2 regions of the Natronincola ferrireducens genome follow, and region 1 is predicted to be linked to the other one. Evidence: riboswitches for the same ligand, from Rfam matches in the RefSeq annotation. Region 1 holds a riboswitch; the other holds the start of a gene.
What was found. Region 1 has a riboswitch for molybdenum cofactor ahead of BLS22_RS05000 (molybdopterin molybdotransferase MoeA). Riboswitches for the same ligand answer to the same signal wherever they lie in the genome.
Positions count from the first base shown of each region.

Region 2: it holds a riboswitch for molybdenum cofactor, as region 1 does, so the genes downstream of both, BLS22_RS04395 (RnfABCDGE type electron transport complex subunit G) here and BLS22_RS05000 (molybdopterin molybdotransferase MoeA) in region 1, are expected to answer to the same signal.

Region 1 is NZ_FNFP01000001.1:1,081,167-1,086,790, reverse strand. It holds gene BLS22_RS05005 (molybdopterin biosynthesis protein) at 1-275, opposite strand, end outside; gene BLS22_RS05000 (molybdopterin molybdotransferase MoeA) at 293-1,519, opposite strand; molybdenum cofactor riboswitch at 1,592-1,712, opposite strand; RNA gene ssrS (6S RNA) at 1,853-2,030, opposite strand; gene BLS22_RS04990 (2Fe-2S iron-sulfur cluster-binding protein) at 2,192-2,470, opposite strand; gene BLS22_RS04985 (ATP-dependent metallopeptidase FtsH/Yme1/Tma family protein) at 2,557-4,326, opposite strand; gene BLS22_RS04980 (hypothetical protein) at 4,477-4,812, opposite strand; gene BLS22_RS04975 (hypothetical protein) at 4,877-5,077, opposite strand; gene BLS22_RS04970 (hypothetical protein) at 5,440-5,624, shown strand, end outside.
Region 2 is NZ_FNFP01000001.1:966,211-971,834, reverse strand. It holds gene BLS22_RS04415 (molybdopterin-dependent oxidoreductase) at 1-282, opposite strand, end outside; gene BLS22_RS04410 (alkaline phosphatase family protein) at 279-1,793, opposite strand; gene BLS22_RS04405 (ECF transporter S component) at 1,806-2,366, opposite strand; gene BLS22_RS04400 (molybdopterin-dependent oxidoreductase) at 2,428-3,534, opposite strand; gene BLS22_RS04395 (RnfABCDGE type electron transport complex subunit G) at 3,531-4,034, opposite strand; molybdenum cofactor riboswitch at 4,282-4,403, opposite strand; gene BLS22_RS04390 (ion transporter) at 4,776-5,603, opposite strand.

The sequences.
Region 1 (5,624 bases):
TCCTTATCTAACTTTAACTGAATAGGATTACTTTCCGTAGCACCATAGGTTTTTTCTGCTATAACAGCAATACCATCCATGGCAGCAGCATTATAGCTTGGGGAAGATTTTTCAGCAAAAACTGGGGCTGAGGTTATCCTATCTAAGGCATCTATGACCTTTACCTTTTCAGTTTTTCTAAAAAATTCTTCTATGTCAAAGCTTGAGAAATATTGATTTTGTGCCTCCTGCAAAGGAATATTGGTTAAATATATATTTCTTGTGTCTTTTCCCATATAAACACCCCGCTTTTTTAAAATAGATAAACCTCCACCTCTTGTCCTTTTGTTAGTCCCTCTTGATTTGTATCAATTTTCACATAGCCTATCGAATTAGTCATCATTGTTAACATCCCAGATTTTCCATGAATAGGATAAACCTTTGTCTTTTGTTTTTCCTGGGCAATCTTCACCATTACATAGTGTTCTCTCCCGGGAGCTGAGGCTATATTTACCGTTAATTCTCCCAAAAGATAGGGTATGGAACTTTCATCACTATAAAGCACCTTAACTAAATGGTTTACTAGGATTTGATAAACCACCAATGCCGACACCGGTTGTCCCGGTAGACCAAAAACTGCTTTGTTGTTTATCTTCCCCACAATAGTTGGTTTTCCAGGTTTTACAGCAATGCCATGAATAAATACTCCCGGTTCTCCTATAGCATTTATAGCATCCTTTGTAACATCCTTGGTTCCCATGGAGCTTCCTCCAGATACCAATATGATATCACTAATCTCTAGAAAAGCCTTCAGTTGATCCTCTAAGACCTGTAAGTCGTCTTTTACTACATCTAAGGCCACTACTTCACACCCACTCTGGATAGCAGCTGTCGCTAAACTATAGGTGTTCATATCCTTAATTTGCCCGGGTTTTGTTTCTTCCTCTGGTGAAACAATTTCATCGCCAGTTGATAGAATGCTTATTTTAAGCTTTCTAAAAACCTTTATCTTTGTAAACCCCATGCCTGCTAATACACCGATATCCTGGGGTCTCAGTTTATGACCTTTTTTTAGAATTACTTGTTCTTTGGTAATATCCTCCCCCACTTCTAAAACATTGTCCTTAGGGGCAACCGCCGTTTGGATAAAAATCGTATCATCATCCATCTCCTCTGTATATTCCACCATGACAACGGCATCACTATTTTTAGGGAGCATACCCCCTGTAGGAACATAACAACATTCACCAGATTGAATAGAAATTTCTGTTGGTTTTCCCATTTCTACTTCTCCAGATTTTTGCAAAAAGCTTGGTAGGGATTCACTGGCACCAAAGGTGTCCTTTGCAATAACTGCATAGCCATCAACGGTGGATCTATTAAAGTCTGGAACATTTATTGGAGCTTTTATATCTTCGTAAACAATTCGACCTAGAGCTTGTAATATTGGAATTTCTTCCCCTGCTAATGTTAAGTCTTTAAAAACTTCCTCAAGCCTATTCCGTGCTTTTTCCATCGTTACTGTATTTAATAGTTCCATGGCCTCTTCCCCTTTACTTGAAATTCATATTCTTTCATGAAAAAACAATAGCCAATCCACAAGGATCGGCTTATTTATTAACACAAATTTCCTTTCCAAAGTGGGAGGCAAATAAATTTCTTTATTTACCCAAGGGTAAAAAATCTTAGCTTTTACTAGCCTTAGATTATTTCACTCGAAAATTTGACACCTATTTTTATGTAATTTTTTTAATGTTAACATATTTTTACTAATTGTTCAAGTTTTTAGAAAAAATAGAAATTTATGCTTTGAAAAATAGTTTTTATTCTTTTGCAGAAAAAATAAAACCCCCTAAGAAAATCTTAGGAGGAACTTTGATCCAAGATGTCGTCAACTAGCAAAATTCACACCCGCCACGCACTAAAGGTGGGTGACAAATTTTATTCTTCTGAAGTCCCCTTAGGGGCATTCCATAGGAATAAAAATATGTTCTCCCGGATGTTATTTGTCGGTTGAATTTTGCTAGTCGTCACGGGCATCCTCGACTGTCTTTAAGGTTATTATATAATAAAATAAGTTGGATTTAAAATGTACTTTTTACCAAAATTCTTCATTATCCATTACTATTACGTAATTTCCCTCTATTCGTTTTAAATTTCTTTCTTTTTTTACTGTCCACGTCACTTGACTTCTCTACTATTTTTCTTTCTTCTATATATCCACCTCAATATCTTCTTTTATAACATAAGAGCAAGCTAGTCTAAATCCCTTCTCTATCTGCTCATCACTTAGCTTCAAATATTCTTCAGCACTGATGTCCTCTAAGTCCTTACCCTGTAATACCCTTATCCTACATCCCCCACATCTTGCATTGCCACCACAGGGGGATGGAATAAAAATATGATGGTCTCTAGCAACACTTAGTAGTGTATTCCCTGGAAAAACTTCTATAGTTTTATTAGATTTTTTAAAATGTATTTTAACTATCATTTTTTATAATACACCTCATTTATCATTTTTATTGGGCTATAGGTGTTATTATATACTTTGAAAATTTTTTTCATGCAAAAGGCAGCCTAAGCTGCCTCCTTAATAATCATATCAATTTCATCTTCTTTTAGGGTTTCCCTATCCAACAGACCTTTTGCAATAGCAGAAACCAATTGGATATTTTCTTTTATTAGTTCTTTTGTCTCATTATATAGTCTTTTCATTTCGTTGTTGCATATTTCTGCTAGTCTCTGATCTATCCCTCCAGATCCTCCTAGCAAAATATCATAGTTGATCATCCCTACCTCTTCACTCATACCAAATTGCTTTACCATAGAAACAATTATTTCAGTAGCTTTTTGTATATCATTACTTGCTCCAGTGGTTATATTATCTCCACCAAAAACAAATTCTTCCACTACTCTACCAGCAAGAGCGATTTTAATATTATTAAACATATCTACTTTTCTATGATACATACTGTCGGGAGGAACATTCATACTGAAACCTCCAGCACCTTTTGTGCTGGGAATAATAGTAACCTTTGTCACCTTATTTTCAGGGCATAATAGCTTAGTAGCTACAGTATGTCCAGCTTCATGATATGCAGTAATTTTTCTGTCTATTTCTTTTATGTTTCCTCTATTTTTTTTCTCTTCTCCAGCAATAACTGTATAAAATGCTCTATCAATATGCTTTTCTGCAATAAAGGATGCATTTTCCCTAGCTGCATAAATAGCTGCTTCATTCATTAAATTCTCTAGCTTAGCGCCACTAAAATATACAGTTTGTTGAGCTATTTTTTCAATGCTAATGGTATTGTCTATAGGTCTGTTTCTTGTATATAGGGCTAAAATATCCTGTCGTGCCTTTAAGTCGGGTAAGCCTATCTCTATTTGTCTATCAAAACGTCCCGGCCTCAACAGAGCTTCATCCAAAATATCTAATCTATTGGTGGCTGCCATAACGATAATTCCTTCACTACCTTTAAAGCCTGACATCTCTGTTAGTAATGCATTTAAAGTTCTGTCGGACTCATCACTACCACCTAGACCTCCACGATCCCGTTTTTTCCCTATTGCATCTATCTCATCAATGAATATTACACACTTTCCTTTTTCACTGGCCTTTTTGAACAGATTTCTAATTCTACCAGCACCTAAGCCTGCATATACCTGTACGAAATCAGAACCAGAAACCGCTAAAAAATCTACACCTGCTTCACTGGCTAAGGCCTTTGCCATTAAGGTTTTTCCTGTGCCTGGAGGGCCATATAAAATAACCCCTTTGGGCATCCTAGCTCCATATCGTTCATACTTCTTAGGATTTTTTAAAAAATCCACTAATTCCATCATATTTTCTTTGGCTTCTTCGTTTCCAGCAATATTACTAAAAGTAATGGCTGATTCTTTTTGAGTTGAAAATTCTACAGAAGACATTTTATCATATTCCTTTGAAGCTTGCTTAGAGCTTTGTTTAGGCAGAATAAAAGCTATAGCTGCAAATACCCCTACCAAAACAACAAAGGTAATAATTTGACCCATAGAATGCTGTTGCCCTACTTCTTCAACTATTATGTTTTGTACTAAAAGAAATTCCTTCAAATCATCTGTTCTAGGATGATCGGTTATAAAAGCTTTTCCATCTTGCAATTCACCCTTTAACTTAGGGCTATCGGATAAATATACAGTTCGTACTTGATTTTCTTTTACTTTCTCTAAAAATTCACCATAAGGTATTTCTAATGGTATTTCACCAGAAAAATATTGTCTATAAATACCTACTGATAAAATAGACAATATCAAAGTCACCATGCAAATTGCTATTGCTAATTTTTTATTTTTAAGCTTTTTCATTATCATAACCTCCTATTTATATAGTAAAAAATTTATATGTAATGAGAGGTTTACATAAAATTATAACACAGGTGAAGAAAATAATAAAGTTTTATAAATATAAAAGATACTAGTAATGTTCTAGTATCCTCTAAGTATCAATAGATTCCTTTATTCTTCTTTTTCTCTGAAGGCAACCTCGTCTTGTAGTTCCTTAATTAATCTTTTTTTTGTCTTTCTTGTAAGAATTTCGTAGTTGCCTACAGCAGCTGTGGCTACTAAAAAGGAATTTAAAAAACTTAAATATAAGGTTTGTAGGCTAATCGTCCCCAAAAACAATTGATTTGAAAACATAATAAAGGTTGCTACGATTAATGTGACAATCTTTTTGTCTAGAAATTCTGGTGTATAATCTTTAATAAAGTGGGTCACGATATTAGTGGCTAACACTGCACCTGTAAAGGTAGTTAACACGTCCATAGTAATGAGTTCTAGCCCCTCTGGCATTATATTTATCCTCCTAGCCCTTTTATTTACTATGTTATGCTATTTTGAAATTATTGTTCCTTTTCTACAAATCCTTTTCTCTTTTGTTTTGTAGGTAGGTTAAAAATTTTTCCTTTACTTTAATGTGCTGCTCATATTCCTCGTTATTGATTACTCCTTTAATTTTATAATATTTTAATATGTCAATTAGCTGAATAGATAGTTCTTCTAGATCTAATTCAATATCTTTTAAATCCTTCTCTCTATACTGTATCTTTTTATCCACTGCAATCTCCCCTCCATATTCTAATAATTTACTCTATCGATATGTGGTTCTCTTTTAAATGACTACTTATCTACAGTTCATCGATCTTATTGTTAAATATCAATTATTGAATTAGAGCTTTAATTGTTTTGCTAAATTGTATATTCTATAAAACAAAAAAAAATCCTTCCATTTATAAAACAAAACTAGTGAACATTTTGTATTTCTTTAAAGTTTCTTAGGTTGTTGTTAGTTAGATTTACTATATATAAATAGGAATTTATTAAATGTGTAAAAAAATAGTAAAGGAATAAAACTATTTTAAAATGAAAATAAGGGTAAAATACTAAGGAGTTTAAAATTTAAGAAAGGCTGTGATTTTAATGTTTGCTTTTTGTAAAAAATGTGATTATAAAACAGAAAATTATTCAAGAAAACGTGATATTAGCAAGCAAATTTCAGAGGATGGCGGATCTGTTGTTATATATCAAATGAAGGATAATATTTGTCCAAAATGCAAGGGTAAAGATACTCTCTACTTTACCGAAGGAGATGCTAAGGAAGTTAG
Region 2 (5,624 bases), 110 kb from region 1:
AACTTCCTGTGCTTGAAATATTGTCTTTAATGGTACTCCAGTATATTGGTATTCTATAGGATCTTTACCACTGCTTTTAAGGTTGGCATGAAATGTCTCTTCTCCTAAGTCCTGTATCGATCCTAGGTTCATGATGCCCACCTCTTCACCATCTACTTTTATAGAAATGGTAGCATTTTCAATCATGGAAGCTTTTTCTTTAACCTGATTTTGATTAAGATAGGCGGTTACTGCAATTACTATTACTAAAACAAGGATTGCAATTGTTACTATCTTTTTCATGATTTATTCCCTCCCTCTATAACTAAATAAGGCACAAGCATGTCCTCTACCTGGAAGTTTCCGTGATATCCTCCTTCATCGGTAGAATGCATGCCATGGTCAGAGGTGATGATTACTTTTCCCTCCCATGCTTTTACCAATTCCTCTACATATTGATCAATCATTTTAATCGTTGCCATTGTTCTTTCATCAAAATCTCCATAGCTATGACCATAAATATCAATGGCTTTAAAATGTATAAGGATTAAGTCATAGCCTTTCTCTATTTCCTCTAGCGCCTTTTCATAAATCTCATCGTCAGCAATGTCATTGTTGTTTTTATCCATATTTAATATTGGTTGTATTTCTGTATCCAACACATTAATAGGCCCTTGAATTAGTGCTGCCTTTTTATTTAACTCCAGTGCCCAGCTAAAAATACTTGGCACCTTCAGCTCCCTTTGATTTCTAGAATAGATACCATTTATAAATGGGGGTTCTCCTGTAATCATGGCAGCAAAGCCTGCATTGGTTACAGGTCTATATACTGTCGAAGCTTTTTCAGCCCTTTCTAAGGAATTTAAGAAGGGAGCATATCCCTTGTTCATTGCTTGAAGGTATTGATGATATCCAAATCCATCTAGAAACAAAATCATCACTTTTTCATCCTGTTTCATAAAATGTAATGTATCATAATAGGTATCCATGATACTAACAGCAGGGGGATTGATGAAAACACCCTTTACTTCCTTTATGGTTTTTTTATTGTGTGTATCTATATAATCAATTCTATTGTCTTTTAGTTCAAAATAGCCCCTGCCATCTATGTAGCGGTAGTCTCCATCATTACTTACAGCTAAAAGAAGTTTGTTCTGGGGAATATCGAGTAAATCTTGAAATCTAATGATTTTTTTTGTAGTATAAACGCTGGTATTATAAGTCCTGCCATTTTCCTCTACTGAGGACTTACCTTCAAAGTGGGGATAATGATTTAGTTCTTTTATGTACATTTGGCCTGGCGTCATATTAAGAATATTTTCTGTCACACTTATAATGTTAACCCCATCTTTCCAATTGTTTTCTTTAGAAATTACTACGATCTCTTTTAATTTTTTAATATTACTGCTAATAGGGTGGTTTTCATTGACAAGCTCCCATCCATATTCATAAGAGTACGTGATATGGCACCCCTCCATCCTATCTCCATCAATTTTCGCCATTAGTCCATCCCTACCTACAAATAAAATCTCATACTCCTCTACAATGGGATATGCAGACTTGATGACTTCCTCAAGAGAGAAAAACTTCATTACGCTATCCTTATGCTCCATCTCTGTCGTGGCAAACTGACTAAGTTCTTTAACCTCAATAACCTCTTTTACGTCCCCTATAACTTTGAAACTTGTTAAATGCATAGCATCTATCTCATGGACCTGTGAATTTGCCGCCAAGCCTGTTTTTGCCACTGTAAAACCTAATAAACTACCTATAAACAATAATACTATTGCTAATAGAAGATTTTTATATTTCATTTTGTCACCCCTTTATGTTCCATGATTGATGATATGTAGATTTCTAAATTGTTTAATAATACTATAAGCTATCAATCCTCCCAGGCCTCCTGACAAAGCAGCACTACTTAAGCTTAATATTAGAGGTATCAAGGGTAATTGAAAAAAAACAACATTGACGAGAAAAGTTCCACTCATATTGGCTGCAATGCCAGCCAAAAAGCAACAGCCTATACAACAACCCCTATGCCTTGTTAATAGAAGAGCCATATCAACAGCAATTCCTGGTAATAAATAAGTGATCAAGCTTAAAATTCCGTGGGTACCAAAAACCCCTATAGAAATTACCATGATTGCTTGAACTAAGGCTATCAGGGTAGCAGTACCCCTTTTTCCCACAAGACCTACCCCTAGAACAATCCATAGCATATAAAACCCACCAGCAATCACACCCCCAGGAATATATAGGGGCCCTGTGATAATATGGGCTAAGGGAACTACCACTGGTTTAATAGCAATTCCCAGAGAAGCCATCATGGCTATTACCACCAAATCAAATACAGAAAATCTCTTTAGAAATCTTTGTTTAGCCATTTATCTCCCCCCGATTATCCTTATACTGTTGTTAACTAAGCTCCGATGATTATTTTTTATCTTAATCCATTACCTCTATAGCTAATAACCCTTTTATGTTGAGATTTTTAGGTAGGTCTTCAAAGGAAGTCCTTAGCTCTCCCTCTTTTCCTAAATAGACAATCCCCTTCTCCAGTTCCTCTATCCCTACTTCCACACTGTATCCATCAACAGCTGTCAGCTTATAAGTCTGTCCTTCTCTTAAACCAACTTCATCAATAATGTCCTTTAGCATAATCCCCTCTTTATCTTCTAACTTTTTAACTTGAAACAACTCTTGGCCTTTGCTATAGGTAAAAAAAACGCTGTTGCCTTGAGAAAACCATAAAATGTCCTTCACGTACATTCCCTTAGGGATATCTGGTGATAAAAACATAGGTGCATCCGTACCAGTTACTTTTATGTAACCACTTTGGAAAATCTCATTTGTTTCATTTTTTTCCAATCCATCAACAGCTTTTATGTATACAGTTTTCTCTTCCTTTTCATCACCAAATTCTCTAATAAGGTCTGTAGGTCTAATGGCTTGATCTACACTATCATAATAGGTGTAATCCTCTTGAGGTAGGGTACTTATGGCAGCTTCTAAAAAAATAACAGTGTTTACAGTTGCGTCTTCTGTTTCCTCTAATACTTCGATTCTTGTTAGGTTGCGAACCCAATACATAGCCCTTTCCTGTGGAACAATTACTCTAATAGGTCTACTTTTCTGATCTAATGGCTCTCCATCTACCTCATAAGCCAGGACTATTTCCCGATGACCTACAACCTCCTTAGGAACCTCCATAGAATATCCATCACCAGCAATCAACCGAAGACCTTTTAGATCTTTTTGAGAGTGTCCTAAATCCTGTAACACATCCTCCAGTAAGCTTCCTGTTACAGCAAACCTGTTTTCAGTACCGCTGGAATTCACTGAAACTACTTCTCTTGTTATCGTTTCGTAGTTCTTTAGGCTTTCAACTGTGATCTCTATTTCCTTCTCTTCTAGACCTGCAAGCACAATTTTCTCATCGATTGTCTCTCCACCCGTAGATATTACCGCCTCTTCTTGTGAAGTAGTTGAACATCCTGACAGTGTTAACCCAATTATTAGAATAAGAAGTATTGCTATACGATGTATTTTCATCTTTTAAATTCCTCCTTTTTTATTCTTAAGTAATTTTCCATAGCATCATTTACAGCATTGATAACGGCTTCACTTGTGATGGTGGCTCCTGTAACAATAGAAATATCCTCAGGATTTTTAGCAGTAACCTTTGCTGCAACCAATTGGTACTGAGGGTCTTTTCCAATAAACCTATCTAAAAACCAATCTTCTGTTATGTATCCTCCATAACTATCTGTCTCCTGATGGTCTAAAACTTCAACCTTCAACACCCTATCCTCCTCTACGTCAACTGTTACAAGAAGTTGAATCTTCCCGTTAAATCCCTCCTTTTCTACCCACTGAAGAATTGTTTTTTCACCAAAGATTTTACCAACATAATATACCCCTTGAATATTGGTTGTTGTATGTTTATTCAAAATCCGTACTTCGTTGGTTTCCTCTATATGTGCTTGGACTTCTAAAGGAACTTTGTCTCTACTACCGATAGAGCATCCTAATATAGAGATACCAATGATCATGATTGCAATAATTTTAAAAAGTTTAATGTTCCTCCCCCCTATTTCTCTATGTGATTTTGTTTTTAACCTTCTAATTTATGTATTCATTTAATTATTTCAAATATTATGATATATATTGCTAAAATCTGTGATTTTACGCAAGTCGCTTTCACAGAGGGCCACAAAAAATGACTCCTTTACAAAAGAGTCATTTCGTTAAAAAAGACGCCCTTTTAGGCGTCTAACATCCAATACCATTCCTCTAGAATGTTTTGTATGCACGACTCCTTTCCACAATGGGAGGCATAAAGGTTTCCCTTTATACCCTACAGGCCTATCTCCCATAAAATTTCTTTATTAGGAAGAATAGACTCGGAGTATTTATAAAATTTTGATAATTGATTCATTGCTATAAGTATATATAATTGTAAAATAATTGTCAATAGTTTAACTAATTTAATAATTGTATAGATCTCTTTCTTTAAGTCCTTCTATTTTTTATAATCACCTTAAATACCCTAATGAATGTGAAGTTTTATCAATTCCCATTTTATACAATAATTAAATATTCATCTGTTTTCTAATACTTAATGACTCTACAGTTACACCAAATAAATTGATAACTTTTAAAGGTAAAGTATAGTGTGGTCAAAAAAGTGGTTATATTCCTTATACGCCTACTCAGCTAAAAAGAGCTATATAGAAAAAAATCCTGAAATCATTGAGAAGTTTACAAACGCCATCTATAATATCTACTTTATATTATGAATCAAGCAAAGTGCCACATTTAGAACAAAAACGTTCCTCCTTAGTATAGAATTTTGAATAACAATTAGGACAGTTTTTTTTCTTTCCTTGGTTTTTAGAAGTATGGGCCAGTTCATGGGAGATAATTCCAGTAGGCACAGCCAAAATTCCATATCCGATAATCATTAGCAAGCTGGAAATTAGCTTTCCTATAGGGGTCTGGGGAGAGATGTCCCCATAGCCCACGGTGGAAATCGTAACAATTGCCCAGTACATAGATATAGGAATACTGTCAAATCCGTTTTGGGGTCCTTCAATAACATACATCATTGATCCTACTACCACGATAATGAATAGTATTGTAAAAAGAAAAACGGTAATTTTAGGTCTACTAGCCTTCAATGCCCGTAACAAATGACTAGACTCTTCCATATAACGGCCCATTTTTAGTATGCTAAACAGTCTAAGGAGTCTAAGGCTCCTAACAATGACTAAAAATCGTATTTGTGGCATAAAAAAACCTAAAAACGCAGGTAAAATAGCTAGTAAGTCAATAATACCAAAGAAGCTCAACAGATAAGCACCTTTTCTTTTGACAACAAAAAGCCTTAATATGTACTCAATAGTAAAGATAATAACAAAGAACCACCCCAGTACTACTAGCCACATTCCATAAGTATTTCTAATAACTTCTACACTTTCAGCAATAATTATCATACTATTACTGAGAATTGTAATAATAAGCATGACATCAAAGGCTTTTCCTGCTGGGGTATCTGTTCCAAATATAATTTTATATAGCTTATCTTTTATCTTCTGGTCTATAAGTGACAAATGATTCACCATCCCTTGCTGAGTAGGTTT